Regions from separate parts of the Pantoea sp. X-Soil-ISGK-421 genome, predicted to be linked through region 2. Evidence: predicted binding sites of a transcription regulator. Region 2 holds the regulator's gene; each other region holds the start of a gene.
What was found. The regulator CRP, encoded in region 2, controls carbon source genes, mostly activating them, when cyclic AMP is high. The targets are predictions, from matches to a motif close to ATGTGANNNNNNTCACAT.

Region 1 (10,072 bases), 310 kb from region 2:
CCCGACCACCACGCGATAACGCTTATCCTCAGAGGTCAGCCACACTAAGCGCCAGCTGTCATTATCGTCACGCAGCTGACCATCAACAAAGCCATCGCGCTGCTGATCAAACTGCAGATCGCGACCATTTTCACCGTCGTTTAATAGCGGCTGGCCTTCGGCGCTGAAAATGGCAAACGCCAGCGCATCATCATCCTGCTCGCCACGATGATGGCGCAGGATCGCTTTAGTTTTGGGCAGCGTAACGTCCTGCAACGCGGTTGGATCGAGGGTGATTAGGCGTTTAGCAAACAGCATTTGCTGGGTATCAAACAGCTCGTTCACCGTATCGCGGGTTTGATGCCAGGCGCTGAGACCAGCAAGTCCGCCGCACAACATGATCAACAGCACAAAGCCGATGGCGAGGCGCAGAAACAGACTCATTCCTCCGCTCCCAGCGTATAACCAACGCCGTGTACGGTACGGATAAACTGGCTGCCGAGTTTCTTGCGTAGATGATGAATGTGCACTTCTACCGCATTGCTAGAGACATCTTCATCCCAGCTGTAGAGCTTCTCTTCCAGCTGGCTGCGCGTGAGCACGCGGCCTGGATTGCGCAGAAACAGTTCCAGTAGCGCCAGTTCGCGGCTCTTCAGGCTGACGGCTTCGCCATCGCACATTACGCTGTGGCTGTTGGGTGCCATCACTACTTTGCCGTGTTTGAGTTCTGGCTGCAGCTGCCCATGACGACGACGGATCAGCGCCTGCAAGCGCGCCGCGACTTCTGTTAACGCAAATGGCTTGCACAGGTAATCGTCGGCACCAAGTTGCAATCCCTGCACGCGTTGATCGAGCGCATCACGTGCAGTGAGAATTAGCACCGGCACGTCTTGTCCTTGCTGACGCCACTGACGCAGGATATCCAGACCATCGCGTTCCGGCAGCGACAGATCCAGTACCACCGCATCCCAGGGCGCGGCCGTTAGCGCCTGAAATCCGGCTTCGCCGGAGACAAACCAATCCACGCTGAAGCCAAGCCTGGTCAGCCCAACTTTCAAACCGTCGCCAATCAAGGTGTCATCTTCGATCAGTAAAATGCGCATCAGTTCTCCTTGTGTTGAGCCGTGTTATACGAAGCACAATCCCTGTTGTACAGGGAAAATAGCCGCAAATAGACTATTTTTCATGAATGTACGTAAAAGCCATTCTCTTAAGATCCTGTTAAGAACCTTATGGTGAAATAGCTTCCGTAAACCGACACATTCATGGAAAAGAGGTGAAATATGAAAAAGTCCGCAGCTCTGTTAGCGATTGTCGCCCTGGCCGCCACGCCGGTTCTTGCTGCTCAGCAAGGCGGTTTTGTTGATCCGAATGCGCCAACTGCACAGGTTAAATCCGGTGGTTTCAAAGCCGATAACACCAGCGTTGTCACGGTGAAACAGGCCGAAGAGATGAAAGACGATAGCTGGATCACCGTGCGCGGTACGCTTGAGAAGCAAATCGGTGATGAGGATTATCAGTTTCGTGATGCTACCGGCACCATGAAGGTCGAAATCGATCATAAACGCTGGAACGGATTGACCGTCTCGCCGAAGGATCAGGTAGAACTGACCGGCGAACTGGATAAAGATTTCAACTCCATCGAACTGGACGTGAAACAGGTACGTAAACTGCCATAATCCTTCCCCGGAGCCGCCTGAGCGGCTCCAAAACCCTTCCAAACTCAAATTCTCTCTGGCACAAGCGAAACGTTTCGATGGCGATCACATTTCCGTGATGCCGTGATTGAGTTGCCGTGCGCATTTTATACACTCCCGATCAGCGAAACGTTTCGCTGTGGAGTGGAAGAAATGAAAAAAGGTCGCTTGTTAAACGCTGAAGTCTCTCATGTGATTGCTCGCCTGGGGCACACCGATACGCTGACGATTGCTGATGCAGGCTTGCCAATTCCGGCTGGTCCACAGCGCATCGATCTGGCGTTAACGCCGGGTACGCCCGAATTTTTACAGGTGGTTGAGGTTGTCACGCAGGAGATGCAGGTTGAAAGCGCCCTGATGGCGGAGGAGATTAAGCAGCACAATCCGCAGCTCCATAGCGCACTGCTCGCCGTGCTCGAAGCCTTGCAACAGCACCAGGGGAATGTCATCACCATCCGTTACACCAGCCATGAACAATTCAAACAACAAACGCAGCGTAGTCAGGCGGTCATTCGCAGCGGAGAGTGTTCTCCGTATGCGAATGTCATCCTGAGCGCCGGCGTGACCTTCTGAGGCCGCTATGCAACCGTTATTGCAACTCAAAGGGATTGTAAAGTCGTTTCCGGGCGTGAAGGCGCTGAATGGCGCATCGCTCGCCGTCTATCCGGGACGCGTCATGGCGCTGGTGGGCGAAAACGGTGCGGGCAAATCCACCATGATGAAAGTGCTGACCGGCATTTACAGCATGGATGCCGGCTCCATGCAGTGGCTCGGTAAGGATGTCGCTTTCTCCGGCCCGAAAGCGTCGCAGGAAGCGGGCATTGGCATTATCCATCAGGAACTGAACCTGATCCCGCAACTGACCGTCGCCGAGAATATTTTCCTTGGCCGTGAATTTGTTAACCGTTTTGGCCGCATCGAATGGAAAAAGATGTATGCCGCGGCGGATGCGCTGTTAAAGCGCCTTAATCTGCGCTTCAACAGCCACAAGCTGGTGGGCGATTTGTCGATTGGCGATCAGCAGATGGTCGAGATCGCCAAAGTGCTCAGTTTCGAATCGAAAGTCATCATTATGGATGAACCGACTGATGCGTTAACCGATACCGAAACGCTGTCGCTGTTCCGCGTGATCAATGAACTGAAAGCGCAGGGCTGCGGCATTGTCTATATCTCGCACCGCATGAAAGAGATCTTCGAGATTTGCGATGACGTCACCGTGTTCCGCGATGGGCAGTTTATTGCCGAGCGCGCAGTGTGCGATCTCATCGAAGAGAGCCTGATCGAGATGATGGTAGGCCGCAAACTGGAAGATCAATATCCGCGTATCGATCAACAACCGGGTGAGATCCGCTTAAGGGTCGAAAACCTCAGCGGTCCGGGTGTGGATGACGTCAGCTTTACGCTGCGCAAAGGCGAAATCCTTGGCGTATCCGGTCTGATGGGCGCAGGACGTACCGAACTGATGAAAGTGCTGTACGGCGCGCTGCCACGCAGCAAAGGCAAAGTGACCCTGAACGGCCGTGAGATCGTGACCCGCTCTCCGCAGGATGGCCTCGCCAACGGCATCGTATATATCTCGGAAGATCGCAAACGCGATGGCCTGGTGCTGGGGATGTCGGTGAAAGAGAACATGTCGCTGACCGCGCTGCGCTATTTCAGCACCGGCGCGGGCAACCTGAGACACAGTGACGAGCAGCTGGCGGTGGGCGATTTTATTCGTCTGTTCAACGTTAAAACCCCGTCGATGGAGCAGCCGATTGGCCTGCTGTCGGGGGGGAATCAGCAGAAAGTGGCGATTGCGCGTGGCCTGATGACGCGTCCTGATGTGCTGATTCTTGATGAGCCGACACGCGGCGTCGATGTCGGGGCAAAAAAAGAAATTTATCAGTTAATTAACCAGTTTAAAGCCGAAGGGCTGAGCATCATTTTGGTGTCATCGGAAATGCCAGAAGTGCTGGGCATGAGCGACCGCATCATGGTGATGCATGAAGGCCATCTGAGTGGCGAATTTTCCCGTGAGCAAGCTACCCAGGAATCCCTGATGGCGGCGGCAGTCGGTAAGCAACACAGCGAGGAGTTAGTTGTATGAGCACCCAAACCTTACCCGCCAGCCGTCGCTGGTTCAGCAAAGCCTGGCTGCTGGAGCAGAAATCACTGATTGCATTGATCGTGCTGATCGCCGTGGTTGCCAGCCAGAGCCCGAACTTCTTTACGCTGGCCAACATGTTCAACATTCTGCAGCAGACGTCGGTCAACGCCATTATGGCGGTGGGGATGACGCTGGTGATTTTGACTTCGGGCATTGATCTGTCGGTAGGATCGCTGCTGGCGCTGACCGGTGCGGTGGCGGCATCGATCGTTGGATTAGAAGTGAATGCGCTGGTGGCCGTAGCGGCTTCGCTGGCGCTGGGAGCAGCGATTGGCGGTATTACCGGCGTGATTGTGGCGCGCGGCAAGGTGCAGGCTTTCATCGCCACGCTGGTGATGATGTTGCTGCTGCGCGGCGTCACCATGGTGTACACCAACGGCAGCCCCATCAACACCGGTTTCAACGATAACGCCGATCTGTTTGGTTGGTTCGGTATTGGTCGCCCGTTGGGTATCCCCACGCCGGTGTGGCTAATGGTCGCGGTGTTCGGCCTGGCATGGTACATGCTGCATCACACGCGCCTTGGTCGTTACATCTATGCGCTGGGTGGCAACGAAGCCGCCACGCGTTTGTCGGGCATCAACGTTAATCGCGTCAAAATTATCGTTTATTCGCTGTGCGGCATGTTGGCGGCATTGGCCGGAACCATCGAAGTGGCGCGTCTCTCTTCCGCACAACCGACAGCGGGCACCGGTTATGAACTGGATGCGATTGCTGCGGTGGTGCTGGGCGGTACCAGCCTGGCGGGTGGCAAAGGCCGCATCATGGGCACGCTGATTGGTGCGTTGATCCTCGGTTTCCTCAACAACGGCCTGAATCTGATGGGCGTATCGTCTTACTACCAAATGATTGTTAAAGCCGTCGTCATTCTGCTAGCAGTGCTGGTGGATAACAAAAGCAGTAAATAACTCTGACCTTCACACAGGATTTAAAAAATGAAAAAGTTAACTGCATTGGCCGTCATTCTTGGCGCCACCCTCAGTGCTGGCGCTATGGCTAAGGACACCATTGCTCTGGTGGTTTCAACGCTGAATAATCCGTTCTTTGTGTCACTGAAAGATGGCGCACAGAAAGAAGCTGACCAATTAGGTTATAACCTCGTGGTGCTGGATTCGCAGAACAACCCGGCGAAAGAGCTGGCGAACGTGCAAGATCTGACGGTGCGTGGCACCAAGCTGCTGCTGATCAACCCAACCGATTCTGATGCAGTAGGTAATGCCGTGAAGATGGCGAACCAGGCAAACATTCCGGTGATTACACTCGACCGCGTGGCAGCACAAGGCACGGTGGTGAGCCACGTTGCTTCTGACAACCGCTTCGGCGGCAAAATGGCCGGTGACTTCATCGCCAAAAAACTGGGCGAAGGCGCGAAAATTATTGAACTGCAGGGCATTGCGGGCACTTCTGCGGCGCGCGAGCGCGGTGAAGGCTTCAAACAAGCGGCTGACGCACATAAGTTCAATATCCTGGCGAGCCAGCCGGCTGACTTTGACCGTACTAAAGGTCTGAACGTGATGCAGAACCTGCTGCAGGGACATCCTGATGTACAGGCGGTATTTGCTCAGAACGACGAAATGGCGCTGGGCGCGCTGCGTGCGCTGCAAACAGCCGGTAAAACCGACGTGCTGGTGGTGGGTTTTGACGGCACCGCTGACGGTGTGAAAGCCGTCGAATCGGGTAAACTGACCGCCACTGTAGCTCAGATGCCTGACAAGATTGGCGTGATTGGCGTGCAGACTGCCGATAAAGTATTGAAAGGCGAGAAGGTAAAGGCGGTTAATCCGGTTGACCTGAAGCTGGTGACCAAATAATAAGTAAAGAAAAGCAGGGCAACGCGCCACCGTCCTGGTGGCGCATCTTTCTGGATGAATCCCAATGACCACAAGCGCAAAACTGGCCGTTCTCGGCAGCATCAATGCCGATCACATCCTTAACCTCTCCCACTTTCCGCGTCCGGGCGAAACGGTGATCGGGAAACAGTACCAAATTGCCTTTGGCGGCAAAGGGGCCAATCAGGCGGTCGCTGCGGGTCGTGCCGGTGCAGACATTGCCTTTATTGCTTGCGTGGGCGCCGATGACATTGGCGAGCGTATTCGTCAGCAGTTGCAGCAAGATCGCATTGATACCGCCCCCGTTGAAACCGTCGCCGATGAATCGACCGGCGTAGCGATGATCTTCGTGAATAGCGAAGGCGAAAATAATATCGGTATCTATTCTGGTGCCAATGCAGCGCTGACGCCCGCGCGCGTCGAGCATCATCAGCAGGTGATTGCCAATGCCGATGCATTATTGATGCAGCTGGAATCACCGCTGGAAAGTGTGCTGGCAGCCGCGAAGATTGCCCGCAAGCAGCAAACGCAAGTCATCCTGAATCCTGCGCCGGCTACCGCGCTTTCTGACGAGCTGCTTGCGCTTATCGATATCATCACGCCAAATGAAACTGAAGCAGAAATTCTCACCGGTATCGCGGTAAAGAGTGATGAAGATGCAGCTCGCGCAGCGCAGGCATTGCATGCCAAAGGTATTGATACCGTGTTAATCACACTAGGCCGTCGCGGCGTGTGGCTAAGTGAGCAAGGCAACGGCGTGCGTATTCCGGGCTTCAGCGTGCAGGCCATTGATACCATCGCGGCGGGCGATACTTTCAATGGTGCGTTTATTACTGCGCGTCTGGAAGGTATGGCAATGCACGATGCCGTTCTTTTCGCCCATGCGGCTGCCGCGATTGCGGTGACGCGTGCGGGCGCGCAGCCCTCAGTGCCGTGGCGCACTGAGATCGACGCCTTCCTGCAACAACAGGGTTAAGCGCTTGGCTACCATGAAAGACGTCGCCCGCCTGGCGGGCGTCTCAACGTCCACCGTTTCGCACGTCATCAATAACAATCGCTTTGTGAGCGAGCAGGTGCGCGAAAAGGTGGATCAGGCGATTCGCGAGCTGAACTATGCGCCGTCCGCGTTGGCGCGCAGCCTGAAAATTAAGCAAACGCGTACCATCGGCATGCTGCTCACCGCCAGCAGTAACCCATTCTATTCCGAAGTGGTGCGCGGGGTAGAAAACAGCTGCTACGAACGTGGCTACAGCTTGATTCTGTGCAACACCGAAGGCGATGAGGAACGTATGAATCGCAGCCTCGAAACGCTGATGCAAAAACGCGTCGATGGTTTGCTGATGATGTGCACTGAAACCCATCTGCCGTCGGCGGAAATCCTCAATCGCTATCCGTCCGTGCCGATGGTGATGATGGACTGGGCGCCATTTGAAGGGCGCGGCGACATTATTCAGGACAACGCGCTGCTCGGTGGCGAGCTGGCAACCCAGCATCTGATTGATCGCGGTTATACGCGCATTGCCTGTATTGCGGGTCCGCAGGATAAAACCCCGGCGCGTTTGCGTCTGGAGGGGTTCCATAAAGCGATGGCCAACAGCGGATTGTTGGTACCGCCAGGTTATGTCGTCGATGGCGATTTCGAGTTTCAGGGCGGTTTCAACGCCATGAATCAATTGCTGACGCTGGATACGCTACCCGAAGCGGTATTTACCAGCAATGATGCGATGGCGGTTGGCGTCTATCACGCTCTGTTTCAGGCCGGATTGCGTGTGCCGCAGGATATTGCAGTGATGGGTTATGACAACATAGAACTGGCGCGTTATCTGACGCCGCCACTTAGCACCATCCATCAACCGAAAGATGAGTTAGGCGAACTGGCGATTGATACCTTGATTCATCGTATGAGCGATCCCGACGCCAGTCAGCAAACGCTGGTGCTGACGCCGGAACTGGTTGAGCGCGGTTCGGTTTAAGCTGCTTTCTTCTTTTTCTCGCGGTTGGCGATCAAATTACGGCCGTCGCCCGGACGTAACATCATAAAGGTAAAGGCAGATAACACGGTAACGACGCCCATCGTCAGGAAAGTCGCGTGGAATTGCGCGACGGTTGTGGCCTCGACATCCTGATAGAAGCGCAGCACCGCGGCGCTCACCGCTACACCAAAGCTGATCGAAAGCTGCTGCGTTACTGCCAGCACACTGTTCCCGCCGCTGGCGTTCTCATCATTTAAATCCGCTAGTGTGATGGTGTTCATCGCGGTGAACTGCGTCGACATCGCCATTCCCAGAATCAACAGTGCTGCCAGCAGCATGACTACGCTGCCTCCCGGCGATTGCAGTGAGAAGGTGGCGATCAATATGCCAATGATGATGGTGATAGCAACCAGCGTATGGCGATAACCGAAGCGACGTAATACTTGTGTCACCGTGGATTTGGCCAGCAGCGCGCCAATCGCCGTAGGTCCCATCATGCAACCGGCGATAAGCGCGGGATAACCAAAGCCCACCTGTAACATCAGCGGCATCAGGAACGGAATACAGCCGGTTCCCAGACGCGAAGCAATATTGCCAATGATGCCGACCGAGAAGGTCCGGGTTTTAAACATTGGCAGATTGATTAGCGGTGCCGGATGACGACGCGCGTGCACTATATAGAGAAGAAGTAATGCAATGCCGCTAAACAGTACCAACAGCGCTTGCCACGGCAACACTACGCGCTCGCCAAACAGTTCGATGCCGACCGATATCAGCACCAGACCCAAGCCAAACAGCAGGAAGCCTAAAAAGTCGAAGCGGCGTTTTGGGGTAGTGAAGTCCGGCATATATTTGCGTGCGTAGAAGATGCCTGCGATACCAATAGGAATGTTGATCAGGAATATCCAGTGCCAGCTGGCGTAGGTCACTAACAAACCGCCGAGCATCGGCCCCAGAATCGGTCCCACTAAACCTGGCATGGTAACGAAGTTTAACACGGGTAGCAGTTCACTACGTGGATAAGCGCGCAATAACGCCAGACGCGCGACGGGCATCATCATCGCTCCGCCAACACCTTGCACCACGCGAGAGACCACCAGCATGCTTAATGAACCGGACAAGGCACAGGCCAGCGAACCCAGTGTAAATAGCGATACTGCAAGAATGAAGATTTTGCGGGTGCCATAGCGATCCGCCAACCAGCCACTCACCGGGATTAGCATCGCCACCGTTAGCGTGTAACTGATGACGGCAGATTGCATGGCTAAAGGAGAACGTTCAAGGCTGGTGGCGATAGCAGGAAGCGCAGTATTCAGGATGGTGGCATCAAGTGCTTGCATGAAAAACGCCATGGCGGCGATCCAGGGCAAGCCGGCCATACTGCGCGCGGAGCGAATCATTGAAAGTCCTTCTCGAATAATTGTCAGCCTACAACAAAGAAATTACGTTTGGCTAAACAGAATAGCATTGGTTTTTAAGGTAATGGCGCTGATTTATGCCGATGAAACGGCGATTTTGACTGATTCTTCGCCAGGAAATGTCCGTTTTTAACGCGTTCGTTTAAAAAAGAGGCGCTCAGTCATTTTTTTGCAATAAACCCTTGTCAGCTCCGAATAACTCCCTATAATGCGCCACCACTGAGACGGCAAAGCGGCAACGCAGACGGCTCAGCAGGGAGTGAAGAAATTCACCCCGCCGGATGAAAACGCTGAAAAAAGTGTTTGACTCCGAAGGAGGAAAGCGTAATATACGCCACCTCGCGACAGACGGTTAACCCGCTGCTCGCAACGCTCTTTAACAATTTATCAGACAATCTGTGTGGGCACTCGCAGGATTGATATCAGCGTCTCCGGACGCAAAAAAAATATCAAGTCTCACGAGTGAACACATAATGAAATTCATTATGACGTTTTACAGATGAGCATCGCTTAACTTGTTTAAGCAAATCAAACTTAAATTGAAGAGTTTGATCATGGCTCAGATTGAACGCTGGCGGCAGGCCTAACACATGCAAGTCGAACGGTAGCACAGAGGAGCTTGCTCCTTGGGTGACGAGTGGCGGACGGGTGAGTAATGTCTGGGAAACTGCCCGATGGAGGGGGATAACTACTGGAAACGGTAGCTAATACCGCATAACGTCGCAAGACCAAAGTGGGGGACCTTCGGGCCTCACACCATCGGATGTGCCCAGATGGGATTAGCTAGTAGGTGGGGTAATGGCTCACCTAGGCGACGATCCCTAGCTGGTCTGAGAGGATGACCAGCCACACTGGAACTGAGACACGGTCCAGACTCCTACGGGAGGCAGCAGTGGGGAATATTGCACAATGGGCGCAAGCCTGATGCAGCCATGCCGCGTGTATGAAGAAGGCCTTCGGGTTGTAAAGTACTTTCAGCGGGGAGGAAGGCGGTAAGGTTAATAACCTTGCCGATTGACGTTACCCG
Region 2 (10,072 bases):
AGCGGCGGTGCGTAACGCGGAAGATTTGAACGACAGATAACTGCGCAACGCCGGCAACAGCGGCAAACGGCGCTGGCGATCGGCCATCAGGTCACGTGTGTAGAGTGGCTTCTGCGTGCGCAACACGCGGGCGATGCGACTGAAGTGATACAGGCAGAAGTTGCCGACCGGATTATCCGGATGCTGGCGCGCAATTTTCTCCAGCGCGCCGAGCTGTTTCTCCATGTGAAAACGATCGGGTAATTGATGGTAGAGGATCGCATCGGCCAGCACGCGCAGCCGGGCTGAGATGATTTTGGCGTTCCAGCGAATCACCGCTTCGGCGTGGCTCTCCTCCACGAGCTTTTGCACCTCTTCGGGCTGATGCAAACTCACCGAGATGTGTTCCTGTAAATCCAGCGCCACCTGAAAAGCGCGTGTCAGACGTTTGTGGCTGTTATCACGGCTGGCCGACAACATGTGCATTTGCTGGTAGCAGGTCGTGATGAGATCGACCGCCTTTTGCTGGCGTGCCAGCAGGGGGGGCAGCGCTTTTTCCGGATCGGTCAACTGCGTCAGTAAGGTGTATTTGGCATCGCAATAATCGGCCAGCTCACGGAACAGCAGGCTAAGCGATTCGCGCATCGGCTGCTCTTTCCACAGCCAGAACCAGAACCAGTTGAACAAGCCGTACCACAGCGTGCCGCCTATGTAGAGCAGCGGCGGCACCCACATCGGCATGCGTCCCACTAAACTGAGCGTAAAGATGGCGGCGATTAACGTCGCGGGGAGCAGGCGCGCATGCAGTGGGCCGATTTCACCGGTCACGCCAATCAGCAGCGGCAGCGCCAGCAAAATCAGCGGCAGCGGAATTTGGTACGCGGTGAGGATTTGCATCAGGAAACTGCCGGTGGCAAACAGCGAACCCCCTACAATCAGGCGTTTGAAGAAGCGTTTGTGCGGCGTATCCAGCCCCGCCATATTGCAACAGGCAGGCACTAACGAGAACAGCAGACCTTTTTGCAGATCGCCAAACAGCCAGCCGAGAGCCACAGGCAGGCACAGCACCAGCGTTTGCCGCAGCGCATAGTTAACTTCAGGATGATAGATGATTCGGCGCCACATCAGCTCATCGCAAATAGAAACGGCGCGATGTTGCCATCACGCCGTGGGTGAGAAGAAATTAGCGGGTGCCGTAAACGACGATGGTTTTACCGTGTGCGGAGATCAGATTCTGATCTTCCAGCATTTTCAGGATACGACCCACGGTTTCGCGTGAGCAGCCCACGATCTGACCAATCTCCTGACGGGTGATTTTGATTTGCATCCCGTCCGGGTGAGTCATCGCATCTGGCTGTTTGGCCAGATTTAGCAGCGTTTGCGCGATACGTCCGGTCACATCGAGGAAGGCAAGGTTGCCCACTTTCTCAGATGTCACTTGCAGACGACGCGCCATTTGCGACGAAAGTCGCATTAAAATATCCGGGTTTACCTGAATCAGCTGACGGAATTTTTTGTATGAAATTTCAGCCACTTCGCAGGCAGACTTCGCACGCACCCAAGCACTGCGTTCCTGGCCTTCTTCGAAAAGACCGAGTTCGCCGATAAAATCTCCCTGATTGAGATAGGAGAGAATCATCTCTTTGCCTTCTTCATCTTTAATCAGTACCGCTACGGAACCTTTCACGATGTAGTACAGCGTTTCCGCTTTCTCACCCTGATGGATGAGCGTGCTTTTGGATGGATATTTGTGAATATGGCAATGGGACAGGAACCATTCGAGTGTAGGGTCTGTTTGCGGTTTGCCGAGAACCATTCGCTATTATCCTCTGTTGTAATCGTGCCCAAAATACAGGGGGCATTTTTCCCTGTCAGGCGGTTTAATCGTCGAGCGTTTCCAGTAAAGGAAAAATTATTCCGGGTGGACTCTTAAGCTACGCTTTTGATTCTTCCCGCCTTCGTCTGTAATGACGAAAATATTTTCAGCACTGTTTGTAGCACAGCTTTAGCGAGCTGTCTTGTGTTGTCTCGCTTCAGCAGAAGGGGGATTACTCTGGATTGCTGTTTGTCAGGTGAAAGCGTACTCTGGCGGCAAAACCGCCTCTTCAGGAGAAAGAATAATGCAGGCACGAGTGAAATGGGTGGAAGGTTTGACCTTTCTCGGAGAATCCTCATCCGGCCATCAGGTATTAATGGACGGTAATTCCGGTGATAAAGCGCCAAGTCCAATGGAGATGGTGCTGATGGCGGCGGGCGGTTGTAGCGCTATTGATGTGGTGTCGATCCTGCAAAAAGGGCGCAGCGATGTCGCCGATTGCGAAGTGAAACTCACTTCAGAACGTCGGGAAGAAGCGCCACGTATTTTTACCCACATCAATCTCCACTTCATCGTCAGCGGCAAAGCGTTGAGCGACAAGGCGGTTTCACGCGCTGTTGATTTGTCAGCGGAAAAATATTGCTCGGTGGCGATCATGCTGGGCAAAGGCGTGGAAATTACGCATAGCTACGAAGTGATCGCGCTTTAATGCTGGCAGGTGCGCATTAATGCGCACCCTACAAAACGCTCTCATTTCGTAGGGTCGCCATTCATGGCGACCAATGACACTCACTCAATCCGCTTCCCTTCAATGAGTCGCTGCACCAGCGGTAGCATAATCAGCTCCATCGCCAGTCCCATTTTTCCGCCCGGCACCACCAGCGTATTGATGTGGGAGATAAACGATCCCTGAATCATCGACAGGAGATAGGGGAACGCGATGCCTTCCAGACCGCGGAAATGAATCACTACGAAACTTTCGTCGAGCGACGGAATTTCGCGTGCCGCAAATGGGTTGGACGTATCAACGGTTGGCACACGCTGGAAGTTAATGTGGGTGCGTGAGAACTGTGGCGTGATGAAGTTGATGTAATCCTCCATCGAACGCACCACCGAATCCATCACCGCCTCACGCGAATGACCGCGCTCGCCCGTGTCGCGCACCAGCTTCTGAATCCACTCAAGATTAACAATCGGGACTACGCCAACCAGCAAATCGACATGCTCTGCGACATTTTGCTGCTGCGTGACCACGCCGCCGTGCAAGCCTTCATAGAACAGCACATCAGTGTTCTCCGGCAGCGGTTGCCAGGGGGTGAAAGTGCCCGGCACCTGATTCCACGGCACGGCTTCGTCGTATGTGTGCAAATATTTACGCGATTCGCCCAAACCGGTTTGGCCGTAATGCCTGAACGTCTGCTCAAGCAAGCCGAAGTCGTTGGCTTCCGGGCCGAAGTAACTGATATGGCGACCCAGATCGCGCGCCTTGCGGATCGCCATGTCCATTTCCGGACGCGTGAAGCGATGGAAACTGTCGCCTTCTACTTCCGCTGCATGCAAATTCAGCTGCTGGAAAATCTTACGGAAGGCAAGGCTGGTGGTAGTGGTTCCGGCGCCGCTGGAACCGGTAACGGCAATAATTGGATGCCTGGCTGACATAACAGAGCTCCCTGTGAGGTCCGGCGATGAGCATTGTTACCACGAATTGCCGCGGGGTGCATCAGCCGCGGAATTCACCTTTTGGCATGATATTGATGGATTCATGCAGTTCCGACCACACCAGCACCACATCGCCACGCTCCAGCTGGCGGCGCACGTCGGCAACTTTTTGCAGTAAACTGCGTTCCTGCTCGCCATAATCAGTACCTTCGCGTAACACAAAGGTTTCAATCAGGTTTTCCAGCGTGTCCGCTTCGAGTTCTTGCCAGGGAATAATCACAATTACACATCCAGATACGTTGAGAGCCAATCGGGTACGCGCTGTTCCAGCCACATTTTCGGTTTAAGCAAGGTGCCGCCGACAAAGCCAACGTGGCCGCCTTGCTGCGTCAGTTGATACTGAATCGATGCTGAAAGCTGGTCAGGTTGCGGAATAACCGCATCGGTCATAAAGGGATCGTCTTGCGCATGAATAATCAGCAGCGGTTTACGCACGCCGGTCAGCAGCGGCATCGCGCTGGCACGTTGATAATAGTCGTTCGCGTCAATAAAACCGTGCGCACGTGCGGTTATCGCATCATCAAATTCGCGTAAGCGGCGAAAAGCGCGCAGTTGGGCGAGATCGACCGGCAACGTGCCGGGCCAGGCGTGTAATTTACGCGTGGCGTTTTTCTTCAGCCGCGTCAGCAAATAGTGCTGATAGAAACGCGAGAAGCCGACATCCAGTTTGGTGCTGCATGGCTCGAGCGCCAGCGGCGCCGAGATGGCAATGGCCGCATCAATCGGTACATCGTGACCTTGCTGACCCAGCAGGCAAGCGAGCATGTTGCCGCCCAGGGATACGCCGACGGCGGCGGTTGGCACGGTGCCCCATTCGCGCTGCAGCCAGTTAAGAAAGTAGGTTGCGTCTTCGGTTTCACCGGAGTGATAGATGCGCTTTAAGCGGTTCGGTTCGCCGCTGCAGCCGCGGAAGTGCATTACCACCGCCAGCCAGCCACGCGCTTGACACGCCTGCATCAGGCCGTGCGCGTAGGGACTGCGAAAGCTGCCTTCCAGACCGTGAAACATCACCATGCGCGGCTTATGACGCGCCTGCGCCGGGTCTTCACTCCACGCTAAATCAACAAAATCGCCGTCCGGCAGGTCAAGACGCTGCCAGTGCGGACGTAAGGTAACGCGGCGACGTAGAATGCGCGGCAGCAGCGTTTGCAGATGCGCGTTAGTGAATCCGCGCAGTGGTTTAAAGCGCTCGCCGCTGGGGCGATCAAAATAGCTTGGGTAAAGGCTTGTCTGATGCATAAGTCGCTGATAGCTTCGATGGGTTGTTCGCTTTACTGGGTGAGGAGCACCCGAATATACATGGAACTGAGTCTTTTTTTATCAATGTTAGGTTTTCTCTGGGTCGCGGCCATCACGCCCGGGCCCAATAATATGTTACTTACGGCCTCGGGTGCTAATTTTGGCTTCCTGCGCACCCTTCCGCTGCTCATTGGTATCATGATCGGCATGCAAGTCATGTTGCTGATGGTGGCATTTGGCATTGGCGGTCTTATCCTGCTTTATCCTTCACTGCATCTGATCCTGAAAATTGCCGGTAGCCTTTATCTCCTGTGGCTGGCGTGGAAAATCGCCACCGCCGAGTATGAAAAGCTGGAAACCGATGAGGTTACGGTGAAGCAAATGCCGTTCTGGCAAGGCGGTTTGCTGCAGCTGATCAACCCGAAAGCCTGGCTGATGGCGCTGGGTGCGGTGGCGAGCTTTAGCCTGGCAGGCAGCGAATATCTGCATTCGGTGGTGGCGATCAGCATCGGCATGGCGCTGGTGAACGTGGTCTCTGGCGTGATTTGGATGGGCTTTGGCTCGCTGATTGGACGTCTGCTGCGCAGCCCACGCGCGTGGAAAATCTTCAATCTGGCGATGGGTTTACTCACTGCCGCGTGCGTGTTGCTGATTTGGCGCTGAGTTAACTGGAAGCGCGTTCTACGCGCTTCCACGGCAACACTTCCTGCACCACCGGTGAGTTCGGCTGCCGGATGCGCTGCAGCAGCAATTGCACGCTGCGTGCCCCCATGTGATTCATTGGCTGCTCAATGGTCGTCAGCGGCGGATTCAGGCTGCTGGTAAAGTTGATACCATCAAATCCCACCACCGCTAAATCCTCTGGTACGCGTAACCCCGCTTCCAACGCTGCGTGGATGACGCCGACAGCCAATACATCAGAGACCGCAAACACGGCATCAGGACGTTCCGGCTGCGACAGCAGTTCACGTAATGCCGCGCTGCCCGCTTCGCAGGTGATATTCTCGGCGTAGGCCACGCCTCCCCACGTAAGATCCAACTGCTCCAACGCCGCGCGATAACCTTCTTCACGCTGATGAGAGTAGAGGTAGCGCATATCGCAGTTCACGAGTGCAATACGGCGGCGGCCTTTCCCCGCCAGATAACGCACGGTTTCGAAAGCCGCTTCTTTATTATCAATCGTCACGCTGGACGCTTCGATCGATGGATCGTATTCCGCGCACTGCACCCAAGGCGCATCGCCAATCAGCGCTTTCAGCTCCTGCAAACAGCCGGCCGCGTCCATGGTGATCACGCCATCCACCACCTTGCCGGTGAGCAGCGCAATATAGGCCGCTTCGCGTCGCAGCTGTGATCCTGAGTTGCACAACAGAATGTGGTAACCCTGCGCTTCCGCTTCCGCCTCAATGCCTTGAACCACACGCGAGCAGAAGGGATTGGTAATGTCGGGGATCAACACTAACAACATATGGCTTTGCGCGGTGCGCAACTGGCGCGCCAGCAAATTGGGCTGATAGTCGCAGATGTCGATGGCTGCCAGCACTTTGGCACGCGTATCCGGGCGCACGCCGGGATTTTGGTTCAAAACCCGTGAAACAGTGGCTTTTGACACGCCAGCCAGGTGCGCGACTTTTTCAATCGACATGTATTTAGGACCGCAAGTGAAAGGTGAAAAATGAGAAGTCTATCAATATCACAGACGTAATGTGAGCGCGTGACATATTTATCGATTTCTACCTTCTTTCCATTTGTGTTTTTTGCATAGCCTTGCCCGATGTTGATCTAAGAACAGATCGGCATTAGGGATAATTTTTAATTCCTTTATGAAATTACTGTCGCTGGAGAAACTGCCCAGACAAAAACACATTGGGGTGAATGATGATGGCGATGAAAAAAACAATAACGGCGGTCGCGGCGGCTCTGGCCCTGATGGCGTTCCAGGCGCAAGCGGTCAACGTTACCGTGGCATACCAGACGTCGGCTGAACCGGCCAAAGTGGCGCAGGCGGATAATACTTTCGCCAAAGAGAGCGGTGCCACCGTCGACTGGCGCAAATTTGATAGCGGTGCCAGCGTGTTGCGCGCACTGGCATCGGGCGACGTACAGATTGGCAATATCGGTTCAAGCCCGCTGGCGGTCGCCGCCACGCAAAAGCTGCCAATTGAAGCTTTCCTGCTGGCCTCACAGCTCGGTAACTCCGAAGCGCTGGTGGTGAAGAAAACCATCAAAGATCCTAAAGACCTGATTGGTAAGCGCATCGCCGTACCGTTCATCTCGACGACGCATTACAGCTTCCTCGCCGCGCTCAAGCATTGGGGCATCAAGCCTTCACAAGTCACGTTAGTCAACCTGCAGCCGCCAGCGATTATTGCCGCCTGGAAACGCGGTGACATTGACGGTGCTTACGTCTGGTCTCCGGCAGTGAATGAGCTGGAGAAAGATGGCAACGTGCTGACGGATTCTTCGCAGGTCGGCAAGTGGGGCGCGCCAACGCTGGATGTGTGGGTGGTGCGTAAGGACTTCGCGCAGCAGCATCCAGACATCGTCACCGCCTTTGCCCGAAGCGCCGTTGAAGCGCAGCAAGCTTATATTGCCAATCCGGAACAATGGCTGAAGCAGTCAGACAACCTGAGCAAGCTGGCGCGTCTGAGCGGTGTACCGGAAGCGGATGTACCGGTGCTGGTGAAAGGCAACACGTATCTGACCGCGCAACAGCAGGTTGAGCAGCTCGGCAAGCCGGTAAACAAGGCCATTGTGGATACCGCCAACTTCCTGAAAGAGCAGGGCAAAGTGCCTGCGGCGGACAACGATTACAGCAGCTTCGTCACGACGCGATTCGTTGCGCCCTTAGCAAAATAACCGGAGGCCCTATGCTCAACATCACCCATCTCAATGCGCGTTATGCCGGACAACCCGCGCTGCAGGACATCAACCTGCAGTTGGGCAGCCGAGACCTGCTGGTGGTGTTAGGCCCCTCCGGCTGCGGAAAAACCACGCTGCTCAACCTGATCGCCGGCTTTCTGCCGCTGGAATCTGGCAGCATTACGCTGGATGGCAAAGTGGTGAAAGGGCCAGGCGCCGAGCGCGGCGTGGTGTTTCAAAATGAAGGATTGCTGCCATGGCGCAACGTGATTGATAACGTGTCGTTCGGTTTGCAACTGGCGGGGATGGCGAAGGTGGAGCGTCATACCATTGCGCGCCGTTTAATCCGCAAAGTGGGACTTGAAGGTGCAGAGCAGCGTTTTATCTGGCAGCTCTCTGGGGGTCAACGTCAGCGCGTGGGGATTGCGCGTGCGCTGGCGGCTGATCCGCAGTTGCTGCTGTTAGATGAGCCGTTTGGTGCGCTGGACGCCTTTACCCGTGAACAGATGCAAACCTTACTGCTGACGCTGTGGCGAGAGACTGGCAAACAGATTCTGCTGATCACCCATGACATCGAAGAAGCGGTGTTCCTCGCCAGCGAACTGGTGCTGCTGTCACCGGGACCGGGCCGCGTCGTGGAGCGTCTGAAACTTGATTTTGGTCAGCGCTTTGCGGCCGGGGAACCATGCCGCAGCATCAAATCCGATCCGGCGTTTATCGAGCGTCGTGAATATGTACTGAATCAAGTGTTTTCCCAGCGTGAGGCATTTATATGAGTGCGTTGCTTGATGAGAAAACCCAGCCGCGTCGTGGTGGACTGCGCTGGCCGTTCTCCCGCCAGTTCTCACTCAGCTTGCTGAGCGTAGGCCTGTTGCTGCTGCTGTGGTGGGGCATAACGGCGCTGGGCTTAGTTGCCCCACTGTTTTTACCGCCGCCGCAAGTGGTGCTGCAGAAGCTGATATTGATCGCCAGCCCGCAAGGCTTTATGGACGCTACGCTTTGGCAGCATTTAGGTGCCAGCCTGGCGCGCATGCTGGTGGCGCTGTTCTTTGCCGCGCTGATTGGCATTCCGGTGGGCATCGCCATGGGCCTGAGCCCGGCGATTCGCGGCTTGCTTGATCCGCTGATCGAACTTTATCGCCCAGTGCCGCCGCTGGCCTATTTGCCGCTAATGGTGATTTGGTTCGGCATCGGCGAAACCTCGAAAATTTTACTGATTTATCTGGCGATTTTCGCCCCGGTGACCTTATCGACGCTGGCCGGCGTGAAGAATGCGCAGCAGGTGCGGATTCGTGCCGCGCAGGCTCTTGGCGCATCGCGCTGGCAGTTGCTGCGCTTTGTCATTTTGCCTGGCGCGCTGCCTGAAATCCTCACCGGTTTGCGCATCGGTCTCGGCGTAGGTTGGTCAACGCTGGTGGCAGCCGAGCTGATTGCCGCCACGCGTGGACTGGGCTTTATGGTGCAGTCGGCCGGTGAGTTTCTCGCCACCGACGTGGTGCTGGCCGGGATCGCCGTGATTGCCCTGATTGCCTTTGGCTTAGAACTGAGTCTGCGCGCCTTGCAGCGCCGACTGACGCCCTGGAATGGAGAACAGCAATGAACGAACGACTTTCTTTTACCGCTCTGGGCCCGAATATCGGGGCGCAGGTCAGCGATGTGGATCTCAGCCGCCCGTTGAGCGATGCACAGTTTGAACAGCTTTATCATGGCCTGCTGCGTCATCAGGTGCTTTTTTTGCGCAATCAGGTGATTACCCCGGAACAGCAGCGCGCGCTGGCGATTCGCTTTGGCGATCTGCACATCCATCCGGTCTATCCGCATGCGGCAGGTGTGGACGAGATCATTGTGCTGGATACCCATCAGGACAATCCGCCGGACAACGATAACTGGCACACCGACGTTACCTTTATAGAAACGCCGCCAGCGATAGCTATTTTGGCGTCGAAGCTGCTGCCGGCGAGCGGCGGCGACACCTTATGGTCAACCGGCATTGCGGCATACGAAGCGCTATCTGAGCCGTTCAAGCAGCTGCTAAGTGGATTGCAGGCGGAGCATGACTTCAAGAAGTCGTTCCAGGAGTACAAATACCGTAAAACCGAGGAAGAGCATCAGCGCTGGCAGCAGGCGGTGGCAAAAAATCCGCCGGTGCAGCATCCGGTGATTCGCACCCATCCCGTCAGCGGACGTAAAGCCTTGTTTGTGAATGAGGGTTTCACCACGCGTTTGCTGGGCCTGAGCGAAAAAGAGAGCGATGCGATTCTAAACTTCCTGTTTTGGCATAGTGCTAAACCGGAGTTCCAGGTGCGCTGGCGCTGGCAGGAGAATGATGTGGCGATCTGGGATAATCGCGTGACGCAACACTATGCGAATGCGGATTATTATCCAGCGCGGCGGGTGATGCATCGTGCGACTGTTCTTGGTGATAAGCCGGTTTGATTTAGCGTGGTCGGCATGAAT
Region 3 (10,072 bases), 1.5 Mb from region 2:
ATCACGCCAGCCGTCACGCCCAGCACCACGGCGAGGAAGAATGCGGCCAGACCGAGTTTGGCTGACACCGGGAAGGCATGGCCGACCAGATAATTGACCGAGTAATCTTTGTATTTAAACGAGGGGCCAAAATCGCCATGCGCCAACTGCACCAGATAGCTCAGGTACTGTTTGCCAATTGGATCGTTGAGATGGTACTTCGCTTCGATATTCGCCATCACTTCCGGTGAAAGAACACGCTCGCCGGTAAATGGACTGCCGGGTGCCAGTCGCATCATAAAGAAAGAGATGGTAATGAGGATAAAGAGCGTCGGGAGGGCTTCGAGGAGCCGACGCAGGATGAATTTTAACATTGCCGTACCTACCAGGCTGTTGCTTCACAAAGTAAAAAGGCGGTGCCGCAGCACCGCCACTATCGATAGCCTGAGTGCTATTAATGTTTAATGATATACAGATTTTTATCGACGGTTTTATCCAGCGGATCGTTGCCGGTGTAACCGCCCACGTAAGGTTTCACTAAACGCGCATTGACGTAGTAGTAAACCGGCACGATGGTGCTGTCTTTATCCAGAATCTGCTCAGCTTTCTGATAATCCGCTACGCGCGCTTTATCGTCTGTGGCCTTGACCGCATCGTGGATAACTTTATCGAAGTCAGCACTCTTGTAGTGCGAGGTGTTACTGCTGCTGTCAGACAGCATGATGTTCAGGAATGAGGTAGGTTCATTGTAATCCGCACACCATGCAGCACGAGAAACATCAAAGTTGCCCTGATGACGGGTATCCAGGAAGGTTTTCCACTCCTGGTTTTCCAGCTTGATGGTTACGCCGATGTTTTTCTTCCAGATTGAAGAGGCCGCGATCGCCAGTTTCTTGTGTAGGTCAGAAGTGTTATACAGCAGGTTGAAAGTCAGCGGTTTATCAGCGGTATAACCCGCTTCCGCCAGCAGTTTTTTCGCTTCTTCGTTACGCTTGTTCTGATCCCATTTGAACCAATCCGGCGGCAGCAGTTCCATGCCATCGGTGGCTGGCGGGGTGAAGCTATAAGCCGGTTGCTGACCTTGCGCCAGAACCTTATTCACCATGATGTCGCGATCCAGACCAAGTTTCAGCGCGGTACGCACGCGTGGATCGGTAAACGGTGCTTTCTGGTTGTTGATTTCGTAGTAATAGGTGCACAGATACGGCTTCACCATCAACTCTTTACCGTTATCACGCTGCAGTTTTTTGAACAGCTCGATTGGCATGTTGTTATAGGTGATATCACTGCCGTTCTCCGAGAAGTAACGGTTTACGTCGCTGACCTCAGAGTTGATTGGCAGAAAAGTCACTTTATTCAGAACTGTGTGCTCGTTATCCCAATACTGCGGGTTACGCACCAGCGTCACGCGTTCGTTGATCACGTGTGATTCAAGTTTGAATGCACCGTTACCGACCCAATTTTGCGGTTGAGTCCACTGATCGCCAAACTTCTCGATAGCAGGCTTATACACCGGGGACATAACGGAGTTGATCAGTAGCTTGTAAAAATACGGTACTGGCTCGCTCAGCGTGACTTCCAACGTGTGATCATCGATTGCTTTCACACCCAGATCGGTAGTGGGTTTTTTACCGGCGATGATGTCGTCAACATTGACGATGTGACCATATTGAGGATAGCTGGCGTATGGCGATGCGGTTTTCGGATCCACCAGACGTTGCCAGCTATACACGAAATCTTGTGCGGTGACCGGTTCACCGTTGGACCATTTGGCGTTTTTACGCAGGTGGAAAGTCCAGACTTTGAAATCTTTATTTTCCCAGCTTTCCGCCACGCCCGGCACCGGTTTGCCATCGCTGTCACTGGTGATTAGACCTTCATACAGGTCACGCGCGATGTTGTCTTCGGGTACACCTTCAATTTTGTGGGGATCCAACGACTGTACTTCATCGCCATTACCGCGAACCAGTTCCTGTTTTGCTGCCAATTCAACGCCTGCTGGTACTGTTGCTGCCAGCGCGGCATTCCCTGCCAGCGCGCCGATTGCGGCGAATACGCCCGCAGCAATCAGGCTTTTTTTCGTGATGTTGTTCATTATTACGCTCCAGTTTTATTATCTTTACCGGGTCGACTTATCGCCCGGCGTACCCCGTTTCCAGGTGATCTCCGCGTGTCTGAACGAAGACCCTAATCACCCTTCAGGGTTTACCACGGTAAAGTGCCGCCCGACTGTAGCGCCGGATCGGCTCATTACTCAATGTTTCTTTATGTAATAGTATTTCAACGCCAGCATGTCTTGCGGATCCTTACCGGTAAACCCTCCCACCCAAGGCTTTACCAACCGCACGCTAACCCGATAGTAGACGGGCACAATCGGTGAGTCTTTATCGAGTTGCGCCTCAGCCTGCTGATAAAGAGCGGCGCGCTTTGCTTCATCTGCGCTGGTCAATGTTTGCTTCATTAACTGGTCAAACGCCGAACTTTGGTAAAACGCAGTATTAATTGATGAGCCGCTTAACAGCATATTCAGGAACGTAGACGGTTCGTTGTAATCCGCGCACCAGGTGGCGCGTACCACGTCGTACTGTGCCTGATGACGTGTTTCCAGCAGCGTTTTCCACTCCTGATTCTGTAATGTCACCACCGCGCCGAGGTTTTTTTGCCACATGGAGGCGGCAGCAATCGCTTGTCGCTTGTTTTGCTCAGAGGTGTTGTAAAGCAGCGTGAAACGCAGCGGGTTTTGTTGATTAAAGCCGGCATCCGCTAATAACTGTTTGGCACTGGCATTGCGCTCTGACTGGGTTTGTTGTGCCCAGGCCGGTGGAGAAAGCGTGATTCCGTGGGTAAACGGCGGCGTTAAACCATAGGCAGGAATCTGGCCCTGGCCCATGATCTTTTGCGCAATGATGTCGCGATCTAAGGTTAACTTCAGCGCGCTACGGACACGTGCGTCATTGAACGGTGCTTTTTGGTTATTAATCTCGTAATAGAAGGTGCACAACAGCGGACTGACTTTCACCTCATCACCGAGATCCTGCTGTAACTTTTTAAACAACTCCGGCGGCACCGCACTGTTAGTCATATCGGTACCGCCGCTACGATAGCGATTGATATCGCTGTTTTCTGAGGAGAGAGGTAAAAACACGCCCTCATCAATCACTGTATGCGCATTATCCCAATAGTTCGGATTGCGTTTAACAACGATTTTTTCGTTAACGACCCATTCGGACAGCGTAAAAGCACCATTGCCAACATAGTGTTGCGGCTGCGTCCACTGCTCGCCCCATTGTTCTATCGCCGGACGATAGACCGGTTTCATCGCGCTGTAGGCCAGCATGTCAACAAAATAGGGAACGGGTTCGGAAAGGGTGACTTGTAAATGATGATCGTCTAGAGCTTTAACACCGAGTTCAGCGGGCGAGGCTTTGCCCGACAAAATGGCATCAATGTTCTCTAAATGAGCCGCCTGCAAATAGCTGGCGTAAGGTGATCCGGTTTTAGGGTCAGCAAGACGTTGCCAACTGTAGACGAAATCCTGTGCGGTAACTGGCTTGCCGTTACTCCAACGCGCATCGTCACGTAGCGTAAACGTCCAGATGCGCCCTTCTTCACTTTGCCACTGTTTGGCAACGCCGGGTACCAGTTGACCGTTATTATCGGTTTCAACCAATCCTTCCAGCAGATTACGCATGACATTTGATTCAGGCACGCCTTCTGCTTTCTGCGGGTCCAGCGTCGCCACTTCGCTACCGTTATTAATGACAATACGCTGAGAATCGGATAATTGCATTCCGGCAGGCACTTGTGCTGCCTGACTTTGAGAAATAATTCCCATCAGGCATAAGGCAAGCACTGAGCGCGTGAACGTTTTTGCTACCATGCATTTCATCAACAAATATCAACCTTAATCATAAGCCTGATAGCCTGTAAGCAAGAAGCGTACACATTTGTCGCTATCAGATAAAAAATTTGTGATGTGCCGAAAATTATCAGAACCGATGCCCGCACGCCAAAGCTAAACACCAAAAATGTTAGCAGATTCTCTTTTATCACGTTCGGTCGGGTAGGAAAAGTGTTAATTATTTAACTGAATTATCGCATAAACCCATGATTAAATTCAATTTTCCGCGATAATTGCCTATGTTTTATTCATTATTGTTCTGTAGATATAATATTTACGAATTCGACCATGAAAATAAGCATTTGCCACAGAATTAATTATCAATCAAGTGACAAACTTTTCGCTAATGCTAGTTCAATGGCCATCGGCAGAGTTATTATCTGTGATAATTATCACAGTTTGATGTGAGACCTGGCGGGATTAAGCTTGAGCCAGTAGTAAAAGTGATATAGGACGTGTGGAGTTAAGGCGCATGAATAAACTAACCAAAATGGTGCAATTAAACGGATTAATGCACCATTTTGGATCGAAAATTTATCTCGGATAAAAAATAACTCTCTTTTAATTCAGTAAGCCTGGGAAAATAGATTTCATGCCGGTGACAATAAATTCAATCCCCAATGCCATCAGTAATAAGCCCATGATACGGGTAATGACGTTAATCCCGGTTTGGCCAAGCACCCGCACCATTAGAGGTGCAGCACGAAACAGCAGCCAACAACAAAAGGCAAAAATGGCAATCGCGAGACTAAAACCAATCAGATTCTGCCAACTGTGGTAACGCGTGCTCCAGACAATGGTCGAACTGATTGCGCCCGGACCGGCCATCAACGGCAAGGCTAATGGCACTACGCCGATGCTTTCACGAATCGCGCTCTCCGACTTCTCCTGCTTATTCTGCTTATCTTCACCGAGTTTTCCGCTGATCATCGACATCGCAATAGTGACCACCAGAATGCCACCGGCAATACGGAACGAATCAATTGAGATGCCAAACAGATGCAGGATGCCATCACCAAGGAACAATGAGGTCCATAGGATAATGGCAACGGCCAGGTTGGCGGTGAGATTGGTTTTATTGCGCTCCACCACCGCCTGATAGCTGGTCATGCTGATAAAGACCGGGATGATGCCCACCGGATTCACCAGGGCAAACAAACCGACAAAAAACTTAATGTAGCCGGAAAGATCGAGTAGCACGGGGTTCAAAGTGGGCTCCGGTATGGTCTGAGTAAAAAAGCGCGCCTAATGTAGTTCATATGACGGGCGAAAAACCAGAGGCATAGGGAGAAATTTATGCTACTTGTTTGGCTCCAAGTCAGTACATTCGGCTGCTGTAAATCTTTGGTTATTACGATGCAGCCATTGAGATCAGAATATGTGGCACATTCCGCTAACTTTACTTGCAAAAGTTAGTGCTGAAAGGTGTCAGCTTAGTCATGATTTGATCTACATCAAAATTCACCTACCCCATCAGGGGTAATCTTACCGCATCGAAAACACTTCCTGACATTTAAGCATCTTCACCAGGAAACCCTTTTAGTAAGCAAAGGCAAATCAGTTGCCAACCTGACCAATATATAAGCATACGTGACTATACTTCTGGACTCAGGCTTGTTTACTAAAAGAGTTTAACTTCCTTCAGGAGAGCACTATGGCCGTTACTAATGTTGCCGATCTTAATGCACTGGTTGAGCGTGTAAAAAAGGCACAGCGTGAGTACGCTAATTTTAGTCAGGAACAAGTTGATGCCATCTTCCGCGCTGCCGCCCTCGCCGCTGCAGATGCACGAATCCCTCTGGCCAAATTGGCCGTTGCCGAATCAGGTATGGGTATTGTTGAAGATAAAGTGATCAAGAATCACTTTGCCTCTGAATATATCTACAACGCTTACAAAGATGAGAAAACCTGCGGTATTCTCGCCACTGACGATACCTTCGGCACCATTACCATTGCTGAACCGATTGGCTTGATCTGCGGTATCGTACCCACAACAAACCCAACCTCAACGGCTATTTTCAAGGCGCTGATTAGCCTGAAAACTCGCAATGGCATCATCTTCTCTCCGCATCCTCGTGCAAAAGATGCGACTAACAAAGCTGCGGACATTGTGCTGCAGGCAGCCATTGCGGCAGGTGCACCAAAAGATATCATCGGCTGGATCGACACCCCATCAGTCGAGCTATCTAATCAGTTAATGCATCACCCTGATATCAACCTGATCCTTGCAACCGGCGGTCCGGGCATGGTGAAAGCCGCTTACAGTTCTGGTAAACCAGCGATTGGCGTGGGTGCGGGTAATACACCTGTCGTCATCGATGAAACAGCGGATATCAAGCGTGCCGTAGCCTCGATCCTGATGTCGAAAACCTTCGATAACGGTGTGATTTGTGCTTCTGAGCAATCGGTGATTGTGGTTGATTCTGCTTATGACGCAGTCCGCGAACGTTTCGCCAGCCATGGCGGCTACATGCTGCAAGGCGATGAGCTGAAAGCCATTCAGAATATCATCCTGAAAAATGGTGCTTTGAATGCGGCGATTGTTGGCCAACCCGCGACAAAAATTGCGGAATTAGCCGGAATTAGCGTGCCAGCAAATACCAAGATACTCATTGGCGAAGTGAAATTGGTTGATGAATCTGAGCCGTTTGCGCATGAAAAATTGTCACCGACCTTAGCAATGTATCGCGCTAAGGATTATCACGACGCGGTTGATAAAGCAGAGAAACTGGTGACCATGGGCGGTATCGGTCACACCTCGTGTCTCTATACCGATCAAGATAATCAGATAGAGCGTGTGCACTATTTCGGCGACAAAATGAAGACCGCGCGTATTCTGATTAATACACCGGCTTCACAAGGCGGCATCGGTGACCTGTACAACTTCAAGCTGGCTCCGTCACTGACGCTGGGCTGTGGTTCATGGGGCGGTAACTCCATTTCTGAAAACGTGGGACCTAAACATCTCATCAACAAGAAAACCGTGGCCAAGCGAGCTGAGAATATGTTGTGGCATAAACTTCCCAAGTCTATTTACTTCCGTCGCGGCTCACTGCCAATTGCCCTGGAAGAAGTAGCAACTGACGGTGCAAAACGCGCCTTTATCGTTACTGACCGCTTCCTGTTCAACAACGGTTATGCCGATCAGGTTACCCGCGTACTGAAATCACACGGTATCGAAACTGAAGTGTTCTTTGAAGTCGAAGCTGACCCAACGCTAAGCATCGTACGTAAAGGTGCAGAGCAGATGAACAGCTTTAAACCTGATGTGATTATTGCACTCGGCGGTGGTTCACCGATGGATGCAGCAAAAATCATGTGGGTGATGTACGAACACCCAGAAACCCATTTTGAAGAGCTGGCACTGCGCTTTATGGACATCCGTAAACGCATCTATAAATTCCCGAAAATGGGCGTCAAGGCACGTATGATTGCCATCACCACCACTTCCGGTACCGGTTCTGAAGTCACACCGTTTGCCGTGGTGACTGACGATGCCACCGGCCAGAAATACCCATTAGCGGATTATGCATTGACTCCGGACATGGCAATTGTTGACGCCAATCTGGTGATGGATATGCCACGTTCACTTTGTGCCTTCGGCGGTCTGGATGCGGTTACACACTCACTTGAAGCTTATGTTTCAGTATTAGCGAATGAGTATTCTGACGGTCAAGCGCTGCAAGCTCTCAAACTGCTGAAAGAAAATTTGCCAGCCAGCTACCGCGATGGAGCAAAAAATCCGGTGGCGCGTGAGCATGTTCACAATGCAGCGACTATCGCGGGTATTGCGTTCGCTAACGCCTTCCTGGGTGTCTGTCACTCAATGGCGCATAAACTGGGTTCTGAGTTCCACATTCCACATGGTTTGGCAAACGCCCTGCTGATTTCGAACGTGATTCGTTATAACGCGAATGACAATCCGACCAAGCAAACGGCTTTCAGCCAATACGATCGCCCACAAGCGCGCCGTCGTTATGCTGAGATTGCAGACCATTTAGGACTGTCCGCCGCTGGCGACCGTACCGCGCAGAAAATTGAAAAACTGCTGGCGTGGCTTGAAGAGATGAAAACACAGTTGGGTATCCCAACCTCCATTCGCGAAGCGGGTGTGCAAGAGGCGGACTTCCTGGCAAAAGTGGACAAATTAGCTGAGGATGCATTTGATGACCAATGTACTGGTGCAAACCCACGCTATCCGCTGATTGCTGAGCTTAAACAAATCATGTTGGATACCTTCTACGGTCGTGAATTCTCAGAGTCATTCAACGAGAAAGCTGAAGTGCCTAAAGTAGAAGTGAAAATTGAGAAGAAAACTAAAAAAGCCTAAAGCGCTTTAACTAAAAAAACCCGCTTCGGCGGGTTTTTTAATGGGGGAATTGCTCGTTAAGCTGGTGCCGAATGCGACCCATAAATGGCTTTCAGCGAACCTTCATTAATCGCTTGCTTATAGTGTTTCCGACATACCGAAATATAGCGCTCGTTACCGCCAATCACCACCTGCTCTCCCTCACTGAAAGGCTTACCGTTTGCATCCAGACGTAAAACCATGCTGGCTTTACGGCCACAATGGCAGATGGTTTTAAGTTCAACCAATTTATCGGCCCATGCGAGTAGATATTGGCTGCCTACAAACAACTCACCGCGGAAATCAGTGCGTAAACCGTAACACAACACGGGAATATCCAGGTTGTCGACGACATCAGATAATGCTTTAACCTGCTCGCGCGTCAGAAACTGGCTCTCATCAACCAATACACAATGCACCGGATTCTTCGCATGCTCGTCTGCTATTTCCTGATCGAGTTTAGTCTCAGCGTTATATAAAAATGCAGGAGACGAAAGGCCGATACGAGAGCTGACTTTGCCCGCACCGAAGCGGTTGTCGATTTCAGCGGTATAAACCAGAGAACGCATGCCGCGCTCATGATAATTATAAGATGATTGTAGCAAAGCCGTTGATTTACCCGCATTCATCGCAGAGTAATAAAAATAGAGTTGAGCCATTAGGAAATCTCATCGCGCCTGTATCTGATGGGCCGCAGTCTATCATAAACCTGAATAACAGTAGCGATGCATTATTTTTATCACTTGCTCAAATTAACAACACTCGTAAAAAGGATATTTTTTCATCATTTGAGAGTTGAGCACGTTTTGTCAAAATAGCACTTAAGTTGATATTTATTCATCACTATTACTGACAGAACGTCTGAGTCAGCATTGGCTAAACTAACTCCTGAGTAAACTCAGTTAGAAAAGATCCCCAAATGGGTAAATATATTCTGTAACTGGCTCTCTCAATAAGCTTATTTTTTAAAATTTTACGTTTTGCTTTTAAATCTGGCTATTGCAGTTATTTTTTTGCACCTCTATTATGAGACGGCAGAACAACTCCCATTTATTATATTTTGAGATTAGGACAATGAGCGAAGCACTTAAAATTCTTAATAATATCCGTACATTGCGCGCGCAAGCTCGGGAATGCTCTCTGGAAACATTGGAAGAGATGCTGGAAAAACTCGAAGTTGTGGTCAATGAGCGTCGCGAAGAAGATACGCATGCTCAAGCGGAAAACGCAGAACGCACACGCAAACTTGAACAATATCGTGAAATGCTGATTGCTGATGGTATTGATCCAAATGATCTTTTACAGGCATTATCTGAAACAAAAGTTCCGGGTAAAACCAAGCGTGCAGCACGTCCAGCCAAATATTCTTATGTCGATGAAAACGGTGAAAACCGTACCTGGACAGGCCAGGGCCGCACACCTGCAGTGATTAAAAAAGCAATTGAAGAACAAGGTAAACAACTGGACGATTTCCTGCTGTAATCCTTCCAGTGCTTCGAGTTGTGAATAGCACTCGCTAACTCACTTTATACCAGGTAAGAAAAAGGAAGCCTTAGGCTTCCTTTTTTTATGCTTGACTATTGTTGGTAGAAGCGACGATACCATTCAACGAAATGCTTGACGCCCTGCTCTACGCCAGTTTGTGGGCGGAAGTTAATCGCATTGTAAAGGGGTTGCGTATCAGCACTGGTACCTAATACATCGCCGGGCTGCATTGGCAGCATATTTTTCTTCGCTTCAATACCCAAAGCTTTTTCCAGCGATCCAATGTAAGTCATTAAACTTGTCGGCTGGCTATTGCCAATATTATAAACGCGGTACGGTGCCGAGCTGCTTGCTGCTGA

Region 1: rbsD (D-ribose pyranase) is a predicted target of CRP. The motif match lies at 1,731-1,748, and genes of this name have one in related genera.
Region 3: adhE (bifunctional acetaldehyde-CoA/alcohol dehydrogenase) is a predicted target of CRP. The motif match lies at 5,323-5,340, and genes of this name have one in related genera.

What each region holds. Positions count from the first base shown of each region.
Region 1 covers NZ_AP035979.1:4,038,996-4,049,067, reverse strand. The annotation lists gene qseC (quorum sensing histidine kinase QseC) at 1-423, opposite strand, end outside; gene qseB (quorum sensing response regulator transcription factor QseB) at 420-1,082, opposite strand; gene AC6I8K_RS18780 (YgiW/YdeI family stress tolerance OB fold protein) at 1,263-1,658, shown strand; gene rbsD (D-ribose pyranase) at 1,830-2,249, shown strand; gene rbsA (ribose ABC transporter ATP-binding protein RbsA) at 2,257-3,765, shown strand; gene rbsC (ribose ABC transporter permease) at 3,762-4,733, shown strand; gene rbsB (ribose ABC transporter substrate-binding protein RbsB) at 4,761-5,636, shown strand; gene rbsK (ribokinase) at 5,701-6,630, shown strand; gene rbsR (ribose operon transcriptional repressor RbsR) at 6,644-7,627, shown strand; gene mdtD (multidrug transporter subunit MdtD) at 7,624-9,027, opposite strand; gene AC6I8K_RS18740 (hypothetical protein) at 8,966-9,178, shown strand; rRNA gene AC6I8K_RS18735 (16S ribosomal RNA) at 9,582-10,072, shown strand, end outside.
Region 2 covers NZ_AP035979.1:3,725,502-3,735,573, reverse strand. The annotation lists gene AC6I8K_RS17325 (YccS/YhfK family putative transporter) at 1-1,104, opposite strand, end outside; gene crp (cAMP-activated global transcriptional regulator CRP) at 1,163-1,795, opposite strand; gene AC6I8K_RS17315 (OsmC family protein) at 2,100-2,504, shown strand; gene AC6I8K_RS17310 (phosphoribulokinase) at 2,585-3,454, opposite strand; gene AC6I8K_RS17305 (YheU family protein) at 3,516-3,734, opposite strand; gene AC6I8K_RS17300 (hydrolase) at 3,737-4,753, opposite strand; gene AC6I8K_RS17295 (LysE family translocator) at 4,814-5,416, shown strand; gene AC6I8K_RS17290 (LacI family DNA-binding transcriptional regulator) at 5,418-6,398, opposite strand; gene tauA (taurine ABC transporter substrate-binding protein) at 6,632-7,612, shown strand; gene tauB (taurine ABC transporter ATP-binding subunit) at 7,624-8,391, shown strand; gene tauC (taurine ABC transporter permease TauC) at 8,388-9,215, shown strand; gene tauD (taurine dioxygenase) at 9,212-10,051, shown strand.
Region 3 covers NZ_AP035979.1:2,201,223-2,211,294, forward strand. The annotation lists gene oppB (oligopeptide ABC transporter permease OppB) at 1-353, opposite strand, end outside; gene oppA (oligopeptide ABC transporter substrate-binding protein OppA) at 434-2,074, opposite strand; gene AC6I8K_RS10265 (ABC transporter substrate-binding protein) at 2,234-3,868, opposite strand; gene AC6I8K_RS10270 (YchE family NAAT transporter) at 4,442-5,089, opposite strand; gene adhE (bifunctional acetaldehyde-CoA/alcohol dehydrogenase) at 5,535-8,210, shown strand; gene tdk (thymidine kinase) at 8,267-8,887, opposite strand; gene hns (histone-like nucleoid-structuring protein H-NS) at 9,303-9,710, shown strand; gene AC6I8K_RS10290 (NAD-dependent epimerase) at 9,806-10,072, opposite strand, start outside.